2 regions of the Bradyrhizobium sp. 33ap4 genome follow, and region 2 is predicted to be linked to the other one. Evidence: predicted binding sites of a transcription regulator. Region 2 holds the regulator's gene; the other holds the start of a gene.

Region 1 (8,868 bases), on a different contig from region 2:
CAGCACGCGCAGCTGTTCCCGCAGGTGCGCGACGGCTTCCTGCGCGCCGTGAAGGAGCGCGCGCCGGGCGCCTGGGTGCGGCAGTGCGGCCGCGAAGGCCCGCTGGCGCGCCAGCTGGCGGCGCCGAAAGCGCTGGTGCTGAACGTGCTCAGCACGCAGTTCCGGATCAAGGCGCAGCGAGCAGGCCTGCGGTTCAATCCGGCCTTCGCCGGCGCCTATGATTTTACGCGCGGCAATGATTTCGCGGCGCTGATGCAGGGCTTCCTCGACGGCATGCCCGAGGACGGACTCGTGATGTGCCATCCCGGTTTCGTCGACGAAACGCTGAAGAGCCTCGACCCGCTGACGACGCAGCGCGAGACCGAACATGCCTATCTGGCAGGCGTCGATTTCCCCGCGCTGCTGGCCCTGAATAAAGTTACACTGGCCTGACAAGGCTCATAGGAATCCGCCGGTCGTATTGTCGCATACATAAATTTAATTCTGGCCCCCACTCCTTGCGCCACAAACCCCGTCCTACATCTCGGACGCGCCGATTCGATCGACGCGATGGAGAACGCCATGACACCGCAAGAACGCCAACTGATCGACGATCTCTTCGACCGGCTCGCCAAGCTGGAGAATGCCCCGCGCGACGGCGAGGCCATGTCCGCGATCATGCAGGGCCTGCGCAGCGCGCCGAATGCGGTCTACGCGCTGGTGCAGACCGCGCTGGTGCAGGACGAGGCGCTGAAGCGCGCCCATGACCGGATTCAGGAACTCGAGGCCGCGGTCGGCCAGCAGCAGGGAGCCCAGCAGCAGGGCGGCGGTTTCCTCGATTCGATGCGCGATGCGATCTTCGGCGGACAGGGCCAGCAGCATGGTTCGGTGCCGCCGGTGCGGGCGCCCGACATGGGCGGCCGCGATCCTGGCAGCCGCCCGGTCTGGAACTCGGGCCAGGCGATGCAGCAGGCCGGCGGCGGCTATGGCCAGCCTTACGGCCAGCCCGCGCAACCCTACGGCCAAGGCTATGGCGGCCCGCAGCCGCCGGCGCTCGGCGGCGCGCCGGGCGGCGGTGGCGGCTCGTTCCTCGGCACGGCGGCGGCGGCCGCGGCCGGCGTGGTCGGCGGCGGACTGTTGCTCTCCAGCATCCGCGGCGTGATGGGTGGCGGCAGCCACCAGTCGATGGCCGATGCCGGCGGCCTCGGCGGCGGTTCGCGTCCCTGGGGCGGCGACCAGTCGTCGAGCGACCTCGCGCGCGACGCCGGGGTCAACGACATCGGCTCCAACCGCGACAGCGGCTCGCGCGCCGGCGCGTTCGACCAAGCGCAGGCCGACCGGGACAGTGACGATGATCAAGACGCCGACGACTTCGACAATGATGACGACGGCTTCGACGGCGGCGGAGATGGTGACGACAGCAATTACGCGTAAGCGTCTCACCTGAAACACAAACGGCCGCTCCATCGAGCGGCCGTTTTATTTTGATCGATCGGGACTACAACTTCACATCACAACGACCCTGGCGCCGACATTGACGCGGCCGTAGAGGTCGATGACGTCCTCGTTGCGCATCCGGATGCAGCCGGACGAGACGTTGGTGCCGATCGTCCAGGGCTCGTTGGAGCCGTGGATGCGATAGAGCGAGGAGCCAAGATACATCGCGCGGGCGCCGAGCGGATTTTCCGGGCCGCCTTCCATGTGCCGCGGCAGATCGGGACGGCGCGCCAGCATTTCCGGCGGCGGCGTCCAGGCCGGCCACTCCTTCTTGGCCGAGATCGTCTTGACGCCGGCCCAGGTGAAGCCGGGCCGGCCGACGCCGATGCCGTAGCGCAGCGCGCGGCCGTCGCCCTGCACCAGATAGAGAAACTTGTTCGGCGTATCGACGACGATGGTGCCGGCGCTTTCCTTGCCGCTATAGTCGACCAGTTGCTTCTCGTATCTCGGATCGAACGGACGCTGCGCCGGATCGCCCGCGGCCTCTTCCTGCTGCCGGAGCATCTGCTGCTGCGGATCCATCGGCGGCAGCTGACGGTTGCCGTAATAGCCAGGCTGCTGCTGATACGGCTGTGGCGAATAACCCTGCGACGACGGCGCATCGCCGAACAGGAATTCGATGAAGCCGCCGCCCATGTTGGAGCGCTGCGGCTGCACATAGGCGGTGCGCATCGGCGGCTGCGGAGCGCCCTGATTGGCATAGATGACGGCGGGCCCGGCGGGCGCTGCCGCGTCGATCGCCATGGCGTGATGGGGAACGGCAATAAGAGAAGACGCGCCGGCGAGCAGCGCAAGCGTGGTTTTCCTGAACATCGACGTACTCTGTACTGGTTTCGTCGTGACGTGATGCGCGCGGCGCCGACTTTGCGCCGTTGCACGTGGTCAATAAGCAATGAAAACCGCATCGGTTTGGTAAACGGATCGGCCGTTTCGATTCACCACATCGGCAATGGAGCGCGGTTTTCCCTGACAGCGTTTATTTTGCGTGAACGGCGTGGCGACATGGTTAATCGCCGGTATCGCCGCGCTTGCGCGCTATCCGCGCAAACAGTTCCGGCGTGAACCTGACGTTAAATCCGCTCTGTCTAGAACGGACTTCAGTGAAGGGGCGGGAATGAAAATCATGTCAGTGAAGCGCAAGCGTTTTCGTGTCGAGCAGGCGATGGGCGAGGTTGTGATGCCGGAGCCGGATGTTACGGGCGGCGCCGATCTCGGTCCGATGCATCGCGAGATCATGGCCGAGCTTCGCTCGATCCGCGCCCAGATGGCCGCAGCCCCGGCACAGCGCACCGGCGACAGCGTCGATGCGGCGGTCGCCCGCGAAGTCGCCGAGACCCACGCGCTGCTCGAGACCTACCGTGCGCAGGTCGAACAGTGTGAGAAGCTCAAGGTCGAGCTCGACCTGATCCACGACGCGATCAGCCGCACCAAGCGCGAGATCGCCGTGCTGCATGGCAAGAGCTTCAACGGCGAGGAGATGGCCAAGGTCAATGGCGAGCTCGGCGCCGTGGTCGGCGGCACCGAACAGGCCACCCAGCAGATCCTCGAGGCGGTGGAGGCGATCGACCAGGCCGCGTCCGCGCTCGCCAACAACGTCACGCCCGACCAGCAGAAGCGGCTCAGCGAAGATATTCAGGAGCGCGTGGTCTCGATCTTCGAGGCCTGCAACTTCCAGGACCTCACCGGCCAGCGCATCAGCAAGGTGATGCAGACGATGAAGTTCATCGAACAGCACATCAACGAGATGATGAACATCTGGGGCGGCGTCGACGCGATCAAGTCGCACGTCCCGGCGATCGTCGACACCCGCGAGGGCGATGCCCGCCTGCTCAACGGTCCGAAGCTCGACGGCGACGCCGGCCACGCCTCACAGGACGACATCGACGCGATGTTCAACTGAGGTTTCTCAGATCAGCACGAAAAACGCCGGCCCTCGGGCCGGCGTTCTTGTTTGAGCGAGCCCACCCAGTAGAGGTCACCAGACACAGCGCCGTGCTCGTGCTGCCGTTGCGCCGGCTTCACGCACAGACGTACGGCCGCGCGCGGGCGTTGATCTACGTCAATCCGATCCATGCCTTGCTGCTCATTATGTTGGGCCGCGCCTGAAGCGGCGCACCATCTTTTGGCCCGCCCGCGATGAGGAGGATCACCATGCGTCGGACGAACATTTTTCCAACCAAGTCAGTGACGGTTGCGGGAATAGCGGCGAGCCTGATGTTGGGGTTTGCAGGCGCCGCTCTCAGTCCAGCACCGGCCAACGCCGTGATTTACTGCACGTATGTCGGTTATCCGGCAGGCTGCGTGGCGCGGGCAGGCGTTGTGCTCAGGCCTCGTCCGGTGGCGCGCGCTGCGGTCCGCCACAATGCGGGCGGCAATTTGAATGGCGGCGTCAATCGGGTTGGCGTGCGGCGATAAGGCCGTGTTTGCGGGTCTCCTTCCCTTCTCCCCTTGTGGGAGAAGGTGGCGCGGATGCAATCCGCGCCAGATGAGGGGTTGTCGCCGCCTACTCAAATCTCGAAAGGGTCACTCGCGGAGGGAGACCCCTCACCCGGATTGCATCTGACGATGCAATCCGACCTCTCCCACAAGGGGAGAGGTGCACCGACTATGCGGCGCTTTGTCGGAAGATCGCTCGAAGTCCCGCCGTTACGCCCTCGGGGCGCAGCGGACGTAGACCATGTTGCCGTAGCGGACCCCGGCGTCCTTGTCGACGAAGCGGGTGATCATGACGCGGCCATCGAACGAGACGATCTCGCGGTCCTGCTCGCCGGGCGTCGGTCCAGGCGGGCCGATATAGTTCTTGCCACTCGGGGAACCCTTCAGCCGCAGTTCCTGCGGGGTGGCCTGGTCGGCCAGATGCATGATGACGCCGCCGTTCTGGCCGGCGCCGATCACGTAAGGCTGCTTGCACTGGCCGCGCGCGGCGGCCTCGGTGCGGGCGCGATCGGCGGGATTCTGGAACGAGGCGAGACCCCAGCGGCCGACGATCTCATCGGCGCGGATGCTTGCGGGCATTTCGGGGGCGACCCCCGGCTCGGCTGGCGCCGGCTCAGGGTTCGACGACAACGACGGCAGGCTCATGCTGCCGCACGCCCCCAAGAGTGTCGTCAGCGCCGAAACAGCCGCGAACCGTGCGACCAATCGCGCGTTGAATGACCTGATCATATGCATCCCCCGACTATGTCCCGGCCGCACCCGTCCTGCAGCCAAGCGTAAAACTTAAGACGGAGCAATGACGTCTGACAAAATTACGTCATCGCTACGATTTGGTTTCTGGTCCACCATCCTATATTGGCCTCACCAAGGCCTTAACCCGTTTGCTTGACAGAAACTGCGCCAGGCCATATTTCCCGGCCCACAATTAGCACTCTCGCACCACGATTGCTAAGAGCGTCGGGCGTCCTGCCCAGCGCCGACCGGGCCGGCATCCAACGCCGGTCCCGATGAACCGGACCTGAAACCGAGCCTCCAAGAGGGAACGTCATGGCTAAATCCACCTTCCGCCCCCTGCACGACCGCGTCGTGGTCAAGCGTATCGATGCCGAGGAGAAATCCAAGGGCGGCATCATCATTCCGGACTCGGCGAAGGAGAAGCCGTCCCAGGGCGAGATCGTCGCCGTCGGCCCGGGTGGCCGCGACGAGGCCGGCAAGCTGATCCCGATCGACCTCAAGGTCGGCGACCGCGTGCTGTTCGGCAAATGGTCGGGCACCGAGGTCAAGCTCGACAACCAGGAACTCCTGATCATGAAGGAGTCCGACATCATGGGCGTGCTGGCGTAAGCGCCACGACCAATTCGAGAGCGCCCACTCTCTCCGCCGTCATTCCCGGACCTGATCCGGGCATCCATCAATCTTCGCAAGATTCTCGCAAGGACGATGGATTGCCGGGTCATCTGGCACGAAGACGCACTTCGTGCTTTTGCCCGGCAATGACGAGCGCAGATGCCGGGCGACCGCATCCAATCATTCCAGGAGTTCAAATCAATGGCTGCCAAGGACGTAAAATTCGCCGGAGAGGCCCGCGACCGCATGCTGCGCGGTGTCGACGTGCTCGCCAACGCCGTGAAGGTGACGCTCGGCCCCAAGGGCCGCAACGTCGTCATCGAGAAGAGCTTCGGCGCTCCCCGCATCACCAAGGACGGCGTCACCGTCGCCAAGGAGATCGAGCTCGACGACAAGTTCGAGAACATGGGCGCGCAGATGCTGCGCGAGGTCGCTTCCAAGACCAACGATACCGCCGGTGACGGCACCACCACCGCGACCGTGCTGGCGCAGGCCATCGTCCGCGAGGGCGCCAAGTCGGTCGCCGCCGGCATGAACCCGATGGACCTCAAGCGCGGTATCGACACCGCGGTCGCGGCCGTGATCAAGGACATCGAGAAGCGCGCCAAGCCGGTCGCCTCCTCGTCCGAAGTCGCCCAGGTCGGCACCATCTCGGCCAATGGCGATGCCGCGATCGGCAAGATGATCGCGCAGGCGATGCAGAAGGTCGGCAACGAGGGCGTGATCACCGTCGAGGAGAACAAGTCGCTCGAGACCGAGGTCGATATCGTCGAGGGCATGAAGTTCGACCGCGGCTACCTCAGCCCCTACTTCATCACCAACGCCGAGAAGATGACCGCCGAGCTCGAGGATGCCTACATCCTGCTGCACGAGAAGAAGCTGTCCGGCCTGCAGTCCATGCTGCCGGTGCTGGAAGCCGTGGTGCAGTCGGGCCGTCCGCTCTTGATCCTCGCCGAGGACGTCGAGGGCGAGGCGCTGGCGACCCTGGTCGTCAACCGCCTGCGCGGCGGGCTCAAGGTCGCCGCCGTCAAGGCGCCGGGCTTCGGCGATCGCCGCAAGGCGATGCTGGAGGACATCGCGATCCTGACCGGCGGTCAGCTGATCTCCGACGACCTCGGCATGAAGCTCGAGAGCGTCACGATCAACATGCTCGGCCGCGCCGGCAAGATCGTGATCGACAAGGAGAACACCACGATCGTCAAGGGCGCCGGCAAGAAGAAGGACATCGACGCCCGCGTTGGCCAGATCAAGGCGCAGATCGAGGAGACCACCTCGGACTACGACCGTGAGAAGCTGCAGGAGCGCCTCGCCAAGCTCGCCGGCGGCGTTGCGGTGATCAAGGTCGGCGGTGCGACCGAGGTCGAGGTCAAGGAGAAGAAGGACCGTGTCGAGGACGCGCTGAACGCGACCCGCGCCGCGGTGCAGGAAGGCATCGTGCCGGGCGGCGGCGTCGCGCTGCTGCGCGCCAAGAAGGCGGTCGGCCGGCTCACCAACCCGAATGCTGACGTCCAGGCCGGCATCAACATCGTGCTCAAGGCGCTCGAAGCTCCGGTCCGCCAGATCTCGGAGAACGCCGGTGTCGAGGGCTCGATCGTGGTCGGCAAGATCCTCGAGAACAAGTCGGAGACCTTCGGCTTCGACGCGCAGACCGAGGACTATGTCGACATGGTCGACAAGGGCATCATCGACCCCGCCAAGGTGGTGCGCACCGCCTTGCAGGACGCCTCCTCCGTGGCCGGCCTGCTCGTGACCACCGAAGCCATGGTCGCCGAACTGCCGAAGGACGCGGCGCCGGCAATGCCGGGCGGCGGTGGCGGCATGGGTGGAATGGGCGGCATGGGCGGCTTCTAAGCCTCCCCCATCCCTATCGAGATCGAAGGCCGCCTCCGGGCGGCCTTCTTTTTTGCAGTTTGATTACGATCGGGATGCAAGGATCATCTGATGTCCCGCGACGCCAAATCACTGACGTCAACGCTCGTGCTGTTCTACGCGATCGGCGCACTGCTTGCGCTCGGCGCCTATGCCCTGGACAGCCTCGATGATCTTGCGGTCGTCTTGACGTTCTGGCTCAGGCAAACGCTGACGTTTGTCGTCCTCGGCGCGGGTTATGGCGTCTATTACGTCATTTCGGGTTCTGCCGGTCATCGTCCAAAAGCGCCGTTGCGATTTCTGGACATCTCGTTTCTGGCCGCTGCTTCCACGCTTGGGGTTGGCATCCTCGTGCACAGCTGAGCGATCCTTGATGCGACGGCCTGACAGTCCGTTACGCCACGCAGATGTCCGGCACCGCCACCTTCTGGAACAGGTGCGGCGAGGCTACCGCCGAGGCCGGATAGGCCGAGAGCTTGGCCCTGAACTCGGGGTTCATGAAAGCGGCGCGAAGGCGGCGGTCGATTCCCAGACCGCGTAGTTCAGATAGGCCGGGCTCTCGCCGAGCGCGCGGTGCAGCTGGGTCGAGATGAAGCCCGGCTGCCGCTTCATGATGGCGGCGTCGTCCTGCCAGGCCTTGAGAAACGTGTCCTCGTCGGCCGCATCGAGCGTGAAGAGGTTGATGAGCACGACGTTGCTGGCATCGACCGCGAGCTGGCGGTCGATCGGGAAAGCGGGGTCCAGGGGGCGCATCTGCGGCATGGTTGGCTCCGTTCGATATGGCGTTACCATGTCATTCCGTACTGATGGATACATGCAGAAATTGACATTATGATGTCAATACGTTTATATGGTGACAAATGCCGAATGCAAAACGAACGCCGGCGGGCGAAGCCCTGAGCACCCTGATTCCCGACCTGTTCAGGCTCAACAGCCTGCTGTTCACATCAGGCGACCGGCTGGTGGCCGGGCTCGGGCTGACCAGCGCGCGCTGGCAGATCCTCGGCGCCATCGTCGCCACAGAGCGCCCGCAACCGGTCGCATGGCTGGCGCGCGACCTCGGCGCTGCCCGACAGAACGTGCAGCGGATCGTCAACGACCTCGAACGGGACGGGCTCGTCGCCTTCGAAACCAACCCGCATCACCGCCGCGCCCAGCACGTCGTGCTGACCGCCAAGGGGCGGCAAAGCTTCGACGCGGCCATGCGCCTGCAGCTGCCTTGGGTGAACGGCCTCGCCGACGGGCTGTCGATGAAGGACCTCGAAACCGTGAGCCGGGTCGTGACGGTGCTGCGCGGCCGACTGGAGGGCGGCGAGGAACCTGACGAACGCACATGACCGCGATAGCGGCGCGAGGCCGCCGTTAGGCGGCCTTCTTTTTTGGCCAATGACATGGAGGTTTGCTAGTTACGACGGAACCGATTCTGCCCTTCGAGGACTTATCGTATGCGCGCGCTCCCGCTCCTGCTGCTCGGTCTTGCCGTCACCTCGGCGCCTGCCCTCGCCCAGATGAAGCTGCAATCGAAGGCGGCTCCCGCCAATGGCCCCGAGACGCGCTATTTCACCTCGATCGACGGCCTGATGGACGGCAATGCCGACGTCGTGCTGAAGGAAACCCGCCAGGGCAAGACCGTGACCGCGGCCGTGCTCGACGTCTGCTATCCCGCCGACAAGAGCTCCGACCGCAAGGACCGCTTCGTCGCCAACCTGACCGTCAGCGGCCAGACGCTTTCCGGCACCG
Region 2 (8,868 bases):
CGCCATCGATGTCGAGCCGGCCATGTGCGCCGGGGCCGATGCCGGCATATTCCTCACCGCGCCAGTAGACGAGGTTGTGCTTGCACTCCGCGCCGGCGCGGGCGTGATTGGAGATCTCATAGGCCGGCAATCCCTCGCGGGCGCAGACCTCCTGCGTCACGTCGTAGAGCGCGCGCGCGGTCGCTTCGTCCGGCGTCTGCAATTTGCCGGCGGCATGCAGCCCGAAGAACGGCGTGCCTTCCTCGATCGTGAGCTGGTAGAGCGACAGATGCTCGGCCGCTTCCGAGATCGCCTGCTTCAGTTCATCGGCCCACATCCGCGGCGTCTGGTCGGGGCGGGCATAGATCAGATCGAACGAGTAACGGTCGAACGCAGAGCGCGCGATCGCGACCGCGTCGAGCGCCTCGCGCGCGGTGTGCAGGCGGCCAAGCGCCTTCAGCGAGACGTCATCGAGCGCCTGCACGCCGAGCGAGACGCGATTGACGCCGGCTGCGCGATAGCCGCGAAAGCGCGTCGCCTCGACGCTGGTCGGATTGGCCTCGAGCGTGACCTCGACATCGCGCGCCACCGTCCAGTGCTTGCCGATCGCATCGAGCACGGCACCGACGGTCTTCGGCTGCATCAACGACGGCGTGCCGCCGCCGAGGAAGATCGAGGACACCTGCCGCCCCGGCACGCGCGCGGCCGTCGTCTCGATCTCGCGGGCGAACGCGCGCACGAAACGCTCCTCGTCGACCGGCGCATGCCGCACATGGCTGTTGAAATCACAATACGGGCATTTCGACAGGCAGAACGGCCAGTGCACGTAGACGCCGAAGGCTTCTCGGTCAGCGTGGCTCAAGGCAGATCTCCGCGAGCTTCACGAAGGCGCGGGCGCGATGCGACAGGCCGAGCCCGAGCGGCGGCAGGCCGTGCTTCTCGATGCTGGTCATCTCGCCGAAGGTCCGCGTGTAGCCGTCGGGCAGGAAGGCCGGATCGTAGCCAAAGCCGGCGGTGCCACGCGGCGGCCAGACGAGGGTTCCATCGACGCGGGCCTCGACCTGCTCGAGATGATCGTCGGGCCAGGCCACGCACAACGCCGACACGAAGTGCGCCTTGCGCCGGTCCGGTGCGGTGGCGCCGCGTTCCTGCAGCAGCCGCTCGATCCGCGTCATCGCCGCCATGAAGTCCTTGCCCTCGCCGGCCCAGCGCGCCGAGTAGATCCCGGGCGCGCCGTCGAGCGCGTCGACCACGAGGCCGGAATCGTCGGCGAAGGCGGGCAGTCCGGTCGCCTTCGCTGCCGCGATCGCCTTGATCGCCGCGTTGGCGCGAAAATTGTCGCCGGTCTCCTCGGGCTCGGCGAGGTCGAGCTCGCCGGCCGACACCACCTCGACGCCGTGCGGCGCCAGCAGTTCCCGCATCTCGGCAAGCTTGCCGGGATTATGGGTGGCGATGACGAGCCTTCCGGTGATTCGGCGGTGCATGACCAATCTGACTACGCCACCGCGATCTTTTGCAAGTCGACCAGACGCGCGACACCTTTGCGCGCCAGCGCCATCAGCGCCAGGAATTCACCTTCCGAGAACGGCGTCTTCTCGGCGGTGCCCTGCACCTCGATGATCCGGCCGTCGCCGGTCATGACGAAATTGGCGTCGGTGTCGGCTTCGGAATCCTCGGCATAGTCGAGATCGAGCACCGGCGTGCCCTGGTAGATGCCGCACGAGATCGCCGCCACATTGTCGCGCAACACATTGGTCTTCAGCATGTTGCGGGTCTTCATCCAGTTGATGCAGTCGGCCAGCGCCACCCAGGCACCGGTGATCGAGGCGGTGCGGGTGCCGCCGTCGGCCTGGATGACGTCGCAATCGACCGTGATCTGGCGCTCGCCGAGCGCCTCGAGGTCGACGGCCGCGCGCAGCGAGCGGCCGATCAGCCGCTGGATCTCGACCGTCCGGCCGCCCTGCTTGCCGGCCGAGGCCTCGCGGCGGGTGCGTTCCAGGGTAGCACGCGGCAGCATGCCGTATTCGGCGGTGACCCAGCCGCGGCCCTGGCCCTTCAGCCACGGCGGCAGCCGCTCTTCCAGCGTGGCGGTCACCAGCACATGGGTGTCGCCGAACTTCACCATGCAGGAACCCTCGGCATATTTGACGACGCCGCGTTCCAGCGACACGGGACGCAGTTCATCGGGTGCACGGCGGCTTGGCCGCATGAAATCCTCCAGAAATCCGAGAAAATTGGCTGGCGGTGCTTGTAGGAGCGGGAAGGGGCAGCGGCAAGGGTTTTGGCGAGGGTTTTCGGCCCCGGTAGGGTCCGGTACGACGGGGCCGAATGCATGCTTGTCATCGGCCTCCCGGATCGACAAATTATGCAGTAATTGTGAGGGACTGGAGTGTGACTCACCACGATCCGATTGGCCTGATCGCGCCGCATGCCGGGCTCGCCCAGCTCAACGAGCGTTCGCGCGATATTTTTCGTCAAATCGTCGAAAGCTATCTCGCAACCGGCGAGCCGGTCGGTTCGCGCAACATTTCGCGCCTGATCGCATTACCGCTGTCGCCGGCCTCGGTCCGCAACGTGATGTCGGATCTCGAGCAGCTCGGCCTGATCTATGCGCCGCACACCTCCGCCGGCCGCTTGCCGACCGAACTCGGGCTGCGCTTCTTCGTCGATGCGCTGATGCAGGTCGGCGACCTCACCGAGGCCGAGCGTCAGTCGATCCAGACCCAGCTTGCGGCCGTCGGCCGCGCGCAATCCGTCGAGGCCGCGCTTGGCGAAGCCTTGACGCGGTTGTCGGGGCTGACCCGCGCCGCGGCGGTGGTGCTGACGCAAAAGTCGAATGCGCGGCTGAAGCACATCGAGTTCGTCCGGCTGGAGCCGGAAAAGGCGCTGGTCGTGTTGGTCGGCGAAGACGGCCAGGTCGAAAACCGCGTGCTGGCACTGCCGCCGGGTGTTCCATCCTCAGCCCTGACCGAGGCGACCAATTTCCTCAATGCGCGGATCCGCGGCCGGACGCTGGCCGAAGCGCGGCTCGAGCTCGAGACGGCACTGACGCAAAATCGCGCCGAGCTCGATCAGCTCACGCAAAAGGTGGTCGCGGCGGGCATCGCGAGTTGGTCCGGCGGCGAGAATGAGGACCGCCAGCTGATCGTGCGCGGTCACGCCAATCTGCTCGAGGACCTGCACGCGCTCGACGATCTCGAGCGCATCAAGTCGCTGTTCGACGATCTCGAAACCAAGCGCGGGGTGATCGATCTGCTCGGCCGCGCCGAACGCGGCGAGGGCGTGCGGATCTTCATCGGCTCGGAGAACAAGCTGTTCTCGCTGTCGGGTTCCTCGACCATCATCGCGCCCTACGGCGACGCCCAGGGGCGGATCGTGGGCGTCCTCGGCGTGATCGGACCGACGCGGCTGAACTATGCGCGGGTGATCCCGACCGTCGATTATGCCGCGCGCATCGTCAGCAAGATGCTGGGCGGCTGACCGGGGGGCGATTTCGCTTTCATTTGACGGGTTTTCTTCACCCAAGCCGGAGATCCCAGTTCCCGAGACCGGTATGTTGCGCTTGATTTTCGCCGCCCAAAGCACGATATCCCGGCAAGCAATCCCCAAGATTTGAACCGACGCGAGTTTTCGAGAAGGCAAGCCATGACCGATCCGAACCGGGCCAATGACAACACCGAGAATTCGGCGCCGACGGGTGAGCCCGTGGTCTCGAAGCCCTACATCATGCCTGACGAGCCCGAAGCCGGATCGGCGGAGGCGCTGACCAAGGAACTCGCCGAGGCGCGCGACCGGACGCTGCGCACCCTGGCCGAGATGGAGAATCTCCGCCAGCGCACCCGCCGCGAGGTCGCCGACGCCAAGACCTACGGCATCACCGGCTTTGCCCGCGACGTGCTCGATATCGCCGACAACCTGCAGCGCGCGCTCGATGCGGTGCCGGCCGAGACCAAGGAAGCCGCCGATCCCGGCCTGAAGGCGCTGATCGAAGGCGTCGAGCTGACCGAACGTTCGCTGCTCAACGCGCTGGAGAAGAACGGCGTCAAGAAGTTCGACCCGATCGGCGAGAAGTTCGATCCGAACTTCCAGCAGGCGATGTTCGAGGTGCCCGATCCGTCGGTGCCGTCGGGCACCGTGGTGCAGGTCGTGCAGGCCGGTTACATGATCGGCGAGCGCATCCTGCGTCCGGCGCTGGTCGGCGTCTCCAAGGGCGGCGCCAAGGCCGCCCCGACCGCTGACATCACCGCCTGATCCGTCCGATCCCGGACACCCGTCTGTGAGCTCGCGGATTGCGCGGGCTCACAGTCGCGGCTTCTCGTGTGCCTTCGGCCAATAGGTGCCGAAGCTCCAGAGATTTCCTTCCGGATCGCGGCAGGCGAAGTCGCGGCTGCCATAATCCGTGTTTCGCGGTTCCATCTCGATCTTCGCTCCGGCAGCCTTGACCTTCGCGTGCAGCGCGTCGGGATCGTCGACGGCGATATAGATCGAGTCGGTGCGGCGGTTGTCGAGGTCGCCGACCAGCCTGCCATATGCGTCGTCGCGGCTCTGGCCCAGCATCAGCATCGAGGAACCATAGGCGAGCTCGGCGTGATGGATCACGCCGCCATCGCGGTAGACGACGTGTTCGGTGAACCCAAGCACCGTCGTGAGCCAATTGGTCATCGCCTCGGCATCCTTGCAGCGCAGGGTTGGGTAGATGCGGGGCGGTTCGATGTCGTGCGTCATGGTCGCTCACCTCCTTGGCTGACGGCGCCATCCTGCACGGGGCAACGCGGCGTTGGCTTGAAGGTTTGTTACCAGTCCGCCAGCCCATCGCCGGCGTGAACCAGCCGGCGGTCGGTCAGCGCCCGGCGGCGCGCCCAGGCGGTTGGCGGTTCGCCTGCGAATTCGACGAACTCGCGGGCGAGATGGGCCTGGTCGGCATAGCCGCTTTCCGCCGCGATCCCCGCCCAGCCAAGCGCTGCGCCGCTTTGCGCCAGCCGGCTCGCCCGGTGAAACCGCATCATGCGCGCCAGCGATTTGGGGGCGAGGCCGAGTTCGGACCGAAACCGGCCAGCCAGATGCTTGCGGCTCCAGCCGATCTCGTCGGCCAATGCCGTGATGCTGATAGCGCCGGCCGAACGCGCCAGTTTTCGATAGGCGAACGCGATTTCGGGAGACGGCATGTGGCCGGCGCGGCGCAGCACGAACGCCTCGATCAGGTCGAAGCGGCGCTGCCAGCAGGTCACGGCGCCGAGCTGTTCGCGCAGACGACGGCCATCATGGCCGAGCACATCGTCGATATCGACCATGCGCCCGACCAGGTCGGTCACGGCGCCGCCGAAGAAGCCGTAGGCGCCGAGCGGGGTGAAATCGACCTGCACGCAGGCGGCGCGCCCGTCGGACTCGATGTAGACAGGCCCGGCATGCAGGCCGGCGGCGAAGCTGAGCTGACGATCGGCCGCACCGGGCTCGCGCGACAGCGCGATCAGGAACGGCGAGCCGAAACTGATGATCAGCGGGACGATCAGCGGCGCGGTCTGCCGCTGCGCGAACCGGCCCGTTGCGGTCTCGCGATAACCGGTGATCCGGACGATCAGGCCAGCCATGCGCGGCGACGGCAGGCGCTGCGCGAGATCGAATGCATGAGGTGACGCAGGCTCGGCCATGCGAATCTCGCGAGGCTGCGTCTTACGCGATATCCGAGGACTGGATGCGCTTGACGCCGGCCTTGGCCAGGTCGTCCCAGGCCTTGGCGAGCGATCCCTGGGTGTCGATGCCGCGGCAGGCATCTTCCACCACATAGGTCTCGAAGCCGGCCTTGCGCGCATCGAGCGCGGTCCATGCCACGCAGAAATCGGTGGCGAGCCCGGCCACGAAAACCCGCTCGACGTTGCGCGCCTTGAGATAGGCGGCGAGCCCGGTGGTGGTCTTGCCGTCGGCCTCGGTGAAGGCGGAGTAGCTGTCGACGTCCTTGTGAAAACCCTTGCGGATGATCAGCTCGGCCTGCGGGATCGCGAGTTCCTTCGACAGCGATGCGCCGTCGGTGCCCTGCACGCAGTGGTCGGGCCACAGCACCTGCTTGCCATAGGCAAGGTCGACGGTCTCGAACGGCTTCTTGCCGGAATGGGTCGAGGCAAAGGAGATGTGTCCGGGCGTGTGCCAGTCCTGCGTCATCACCACATTGGCAAAGCTCTTGGCGATCCGGTTGATCACCGGCACCACCTGCTCGCCGTCCTTCACCGCGAGGCTGCCGCCAGGCAGGAAGCAGTTCTGGACGTCGATCACGAGCAGCGCGGAGCCGTCGTCGGGCTTGATCGCAGCCGCCCAGAGATGTTTTGGAACCAGCGCGGCAAGCGCCAGCGTACCGAGGCCTGCAACAACCTGTCGTCGATCCGGCATCGAGCCCCTCCTCGCTTTGATAATTGCACGAGGAGGCTAGTTCCGTTCGGCGAACGACGAAAGTGGGATTTTTCCGACTGGAGCTGCGAGCGGCTGATCAGCCGCGCGGCTGGATGCCGTCGCGCACCGCGCGGAAGCGCGGGAAGGCCTTCTCCCAATCGGTGCGCGGGGAGCTGCCGATGATACGCATCGATGTCTGCGCGCCGAATCGCAGCCACTGCACGATGGTCACCGGGGTATTGTCCTTGCCGCTGACGGCGTCGATGCGCGTCTCGAAGCCGGGCTGGCCGTCGATCCGGATCGGTTCGGACATGGTGATCCGCCCGTCGCGCACGCCGGGGATCGTGGTGGCGATCTGCTGGGCGAAGCGGCCGCGATCATCCGGTGTGGCCGGGGCCGAGCCGATGATGCCAAGCAGCATAAAGGGCTTGGTCTCAAGGCCCTTGTCGTCGCCGTCGGCCATCAGCAGCGCCGCGCCCGGCGCCAGCATGCGGACATTCTTGAAGCTGCTCAGCTCGGTGACCTTGAACGGCATCATGCTTAGCTGCTCGTCGACCGGCACCTCGTTGCGGATCTGGGCGGTGGCGAACATCTGCCGCACGGCGTCGTCGGTGTAGATCTTGCTCGCGTTCTCCGGCACCTGCACCGCGACATAGCCGGAGAAGGTCGGTCCCGGCAGGATCATGGAATAGCGCCGCACATTGGTGGTGCCGTCACGCGCGCTCTCCACGGTGTAATAGGCGAGGCCCGCCGGCGTCTCGAGGCTCTCCGGCTTGATGTTTCCGCTACCAGCCGGGTTGGCCTTGAAGGCGCTCACGACCTCGTTGTAGGCGTCCGCGGGCAGATCGGCGATCAAGACCTTCACGCCCTGGTCCTCGGTCTCGAAGCCGATGAACGACTTGGCGCGGTTGAGGCCCACCAGCGGCTTCATCCCGACATGCGCGCCCGGCGGAAACACCACGTCGGCGGCAAAGCCACGACAGGTGGCAGCAAGCAGCAAGGCAACCGCAACGAGAAGTCGAAAAGGCGTCATGGGGAATCTACCGGTTTTGCTTGGTGGCCGCGCAACGGGGCCGGTGCAGGGCTGGATGGCCTCTTTCAGTCGGACCGCTTTTAGCGGTTTTGATGACCCTGTAACAGGCCGCCAAAGCCGCACTCCGGGCCTGCAGGCCCGATTCCAGGGGCTTTTCGTGCCCATTGGCTGGCACTTTCCAGTTTCCCGACGTTTCCGACGATCGGCCACCAGCGGCCAAACAGCGCGCCCTCGGCCTGCGCCCGCTTCCGCATACGACGTTTGTGAGTGTTCACTCAACAGCGCGGACGTCGCGTGGCGGATGTTCGCGGTCGACGGCGTGCCGCATCATTGCCGATTTGTTAACTTGGATCGGGCTTGAACCGGCGCTGCGGCCGGGCTGACACAATCTTTCAAACGTCAGTCTTTTCAGGCCTCAACGTTGCGTCCAGTCCTTGCGGGCAGGACCCTCTCTCCTATATCAGGCTCACCGTCGCAATATCGCGAGTATGTGAACGTCTGGGGGTTCGGTACGGAGCGCCGTCAGGGCCCAACCAACCTGCCGTAGCAAAGAGGATATCAAAACCATGGGTAAGGTCATTGGGATCGACCTCGGCACCACGAATTCGTGCGTCGCCGTAATGGATGGCAAGAACGCCAAGGTGATCGAGAATGCCGAGGGCATGCGAACGACGCCGTCGATCGTTGCTTTCACTGACGATGGCGAGCGCCTCGTCGGCCAGCCGGCGAAGCGCCAGGCGGTGACCAATCCCGAGCGTACGTTCTTTGCGGTGAAGCGCCTCATTGGCCGCCGCTATGACGACCCGATGGTCGAGAAGGACAAGAAGCTCGTTCCCTACAAGATCGTCAAGGCATCGAACGGCGACGCCTGGGTCGAAGCCGATGGCAAGACCTATTCGCCCTCGCAGGTCTCGGCCTTCATTCTGCAGAAGATGAAGGAGACCGCTGAGGCGCATCTCGGCCAGAAGGTCGAGCAGGCCGTCATCACGGTTCCCGCCTATTTCAACGACGCGCAGCGTCAGGCCACCAAGGACGCCGGCAAGATCGCCGGCCTCGAAGTGCTGCGCATCATCAACGAGCCGACGGCTGCCGCGCTCGCCTACGGTCTCGACAAGTCGAAGTCCGGCACGATCGCCGTGTACGACCTCGGCGGCGGCACCTTCGACGTCTCGATCCTCGAGATCGGCGACGGCGTGTTCGAGGTGAAGTCGACCAACGGCGACACCTTCCTCGGCGGTGAAGATTTCGACATGCGCCTGGTCGGCTATCTCGCCGACGAATTCCAGAAGGAGCAGGGCATCAACCTGCGCAACGACAAGCTTGCCCTGCAGCGCCTGAAGGAGGCTGCGGAGAAGGCCAAGATCGAGCTGTCGTCGACCACGCAGACCGAAATCAACCTGCCGTTCATCACGGCTGACCAGACCGGTCCGAAGCATCTGACGATGAAGCTGACCCGCGCCAAGTTCGAGGCGCTG

Evidence for each region. The regulator HrcA, encoded in region 2, represses chaperone genes, less so after heat shock. The targets are predictions, from matches to a motif close to GTTAGCACTCNCNNNNNGNGAGTGCTAAC.
Region 1: the regulator HrcA is predicted to act here: its motif matches at 4,837-4,865, upstream of Q2M23_RS10555 (co-chaperone GroES).

The regions. Positions count from the first base shown of each region.
Region 1 is NZ_JAUMTJ010000011.1:10,047-18,914, reverse strand. It holds gene Q2M23_RS10585 (ChbG/HpnK family deacetylase) at 1-432, shown strand, start outside; gene Q2M23_RS10580 (DUF2076 domain-containing protein) at 562-1,413, shown strand; gene Q2M23_RS10575 (L,D-transpeptidase) at 1,486-2,289, opposite strand; gene Q2M23_RS10570 (protein phosphatase CheZ) at 2,600-3,376, shown strand; gene Q2M23_RS10565 (hypothetical protein) at 3,613-3,891, shown strand; gene Q2M23_RS10560 (hypothetical protein) at 4,123-4,641, opposite strand; gene Q2M23_RS10555 (co-chaperone GroES) at 4,960-5,256, shown strand; gene groL (chaperonin GroEL) at 5,461-7,110, shown strand; gene Q2M23_RS10545 (hypothetical protein) at 7,201-7,491, shown strand; partial or broken gene Q2M23_RS10540 (antibiotic biosynthesis monooxygenase family protein) at 7,523-7,890, opposite strand; gene Q2M23_RS10535 (MarR family winged helix-turn-helix transcriptional regulator) at 7,989-8,465, shown strand; gene Q2M23_RS10530 (hypothetical protein) at 8,574-8,868, shown strand, end outside.
Region 2 is NZ_JAUMTJ010000049.1:61,798-70,665, reverse strand. It holds gene hemW (radical SAM family heme chaperone HemW) at 1-841, opposite strand, end outside; gene rdgB (RdgB/HAM1 family non-canonical purine NTP pyrophosphatase) at 828-1,463, opposite strand; gene rph (ribonuclease PH) at 1,475-2,188, opposite strand; gene hrcA (heat-inducible transcriptional repressor HrcA) at 2,371-3,459, shown strand; gene grpE (nucleotide exchange factor GrpE) at 3,625-4,230, shown strand; gene Q2M23_RS31240 (VOC family protein) at 4,279-4,704, opposite strand; gene Q2M23_RS31235 (helix-turn-helix domain-containing protein) at 4,773-5,627, opposite strand; gene pncA (bifunctional nicotinamidase/pyrazinamidase) at 5,650-6,360, opposite strand; gene Q2M23_RS31225 (hypothetical protein) at 6,458-7,393, opposite strand; gene dnaK (molecular chaperone DnaK) at 7,960-8,868, shown strand, end outside.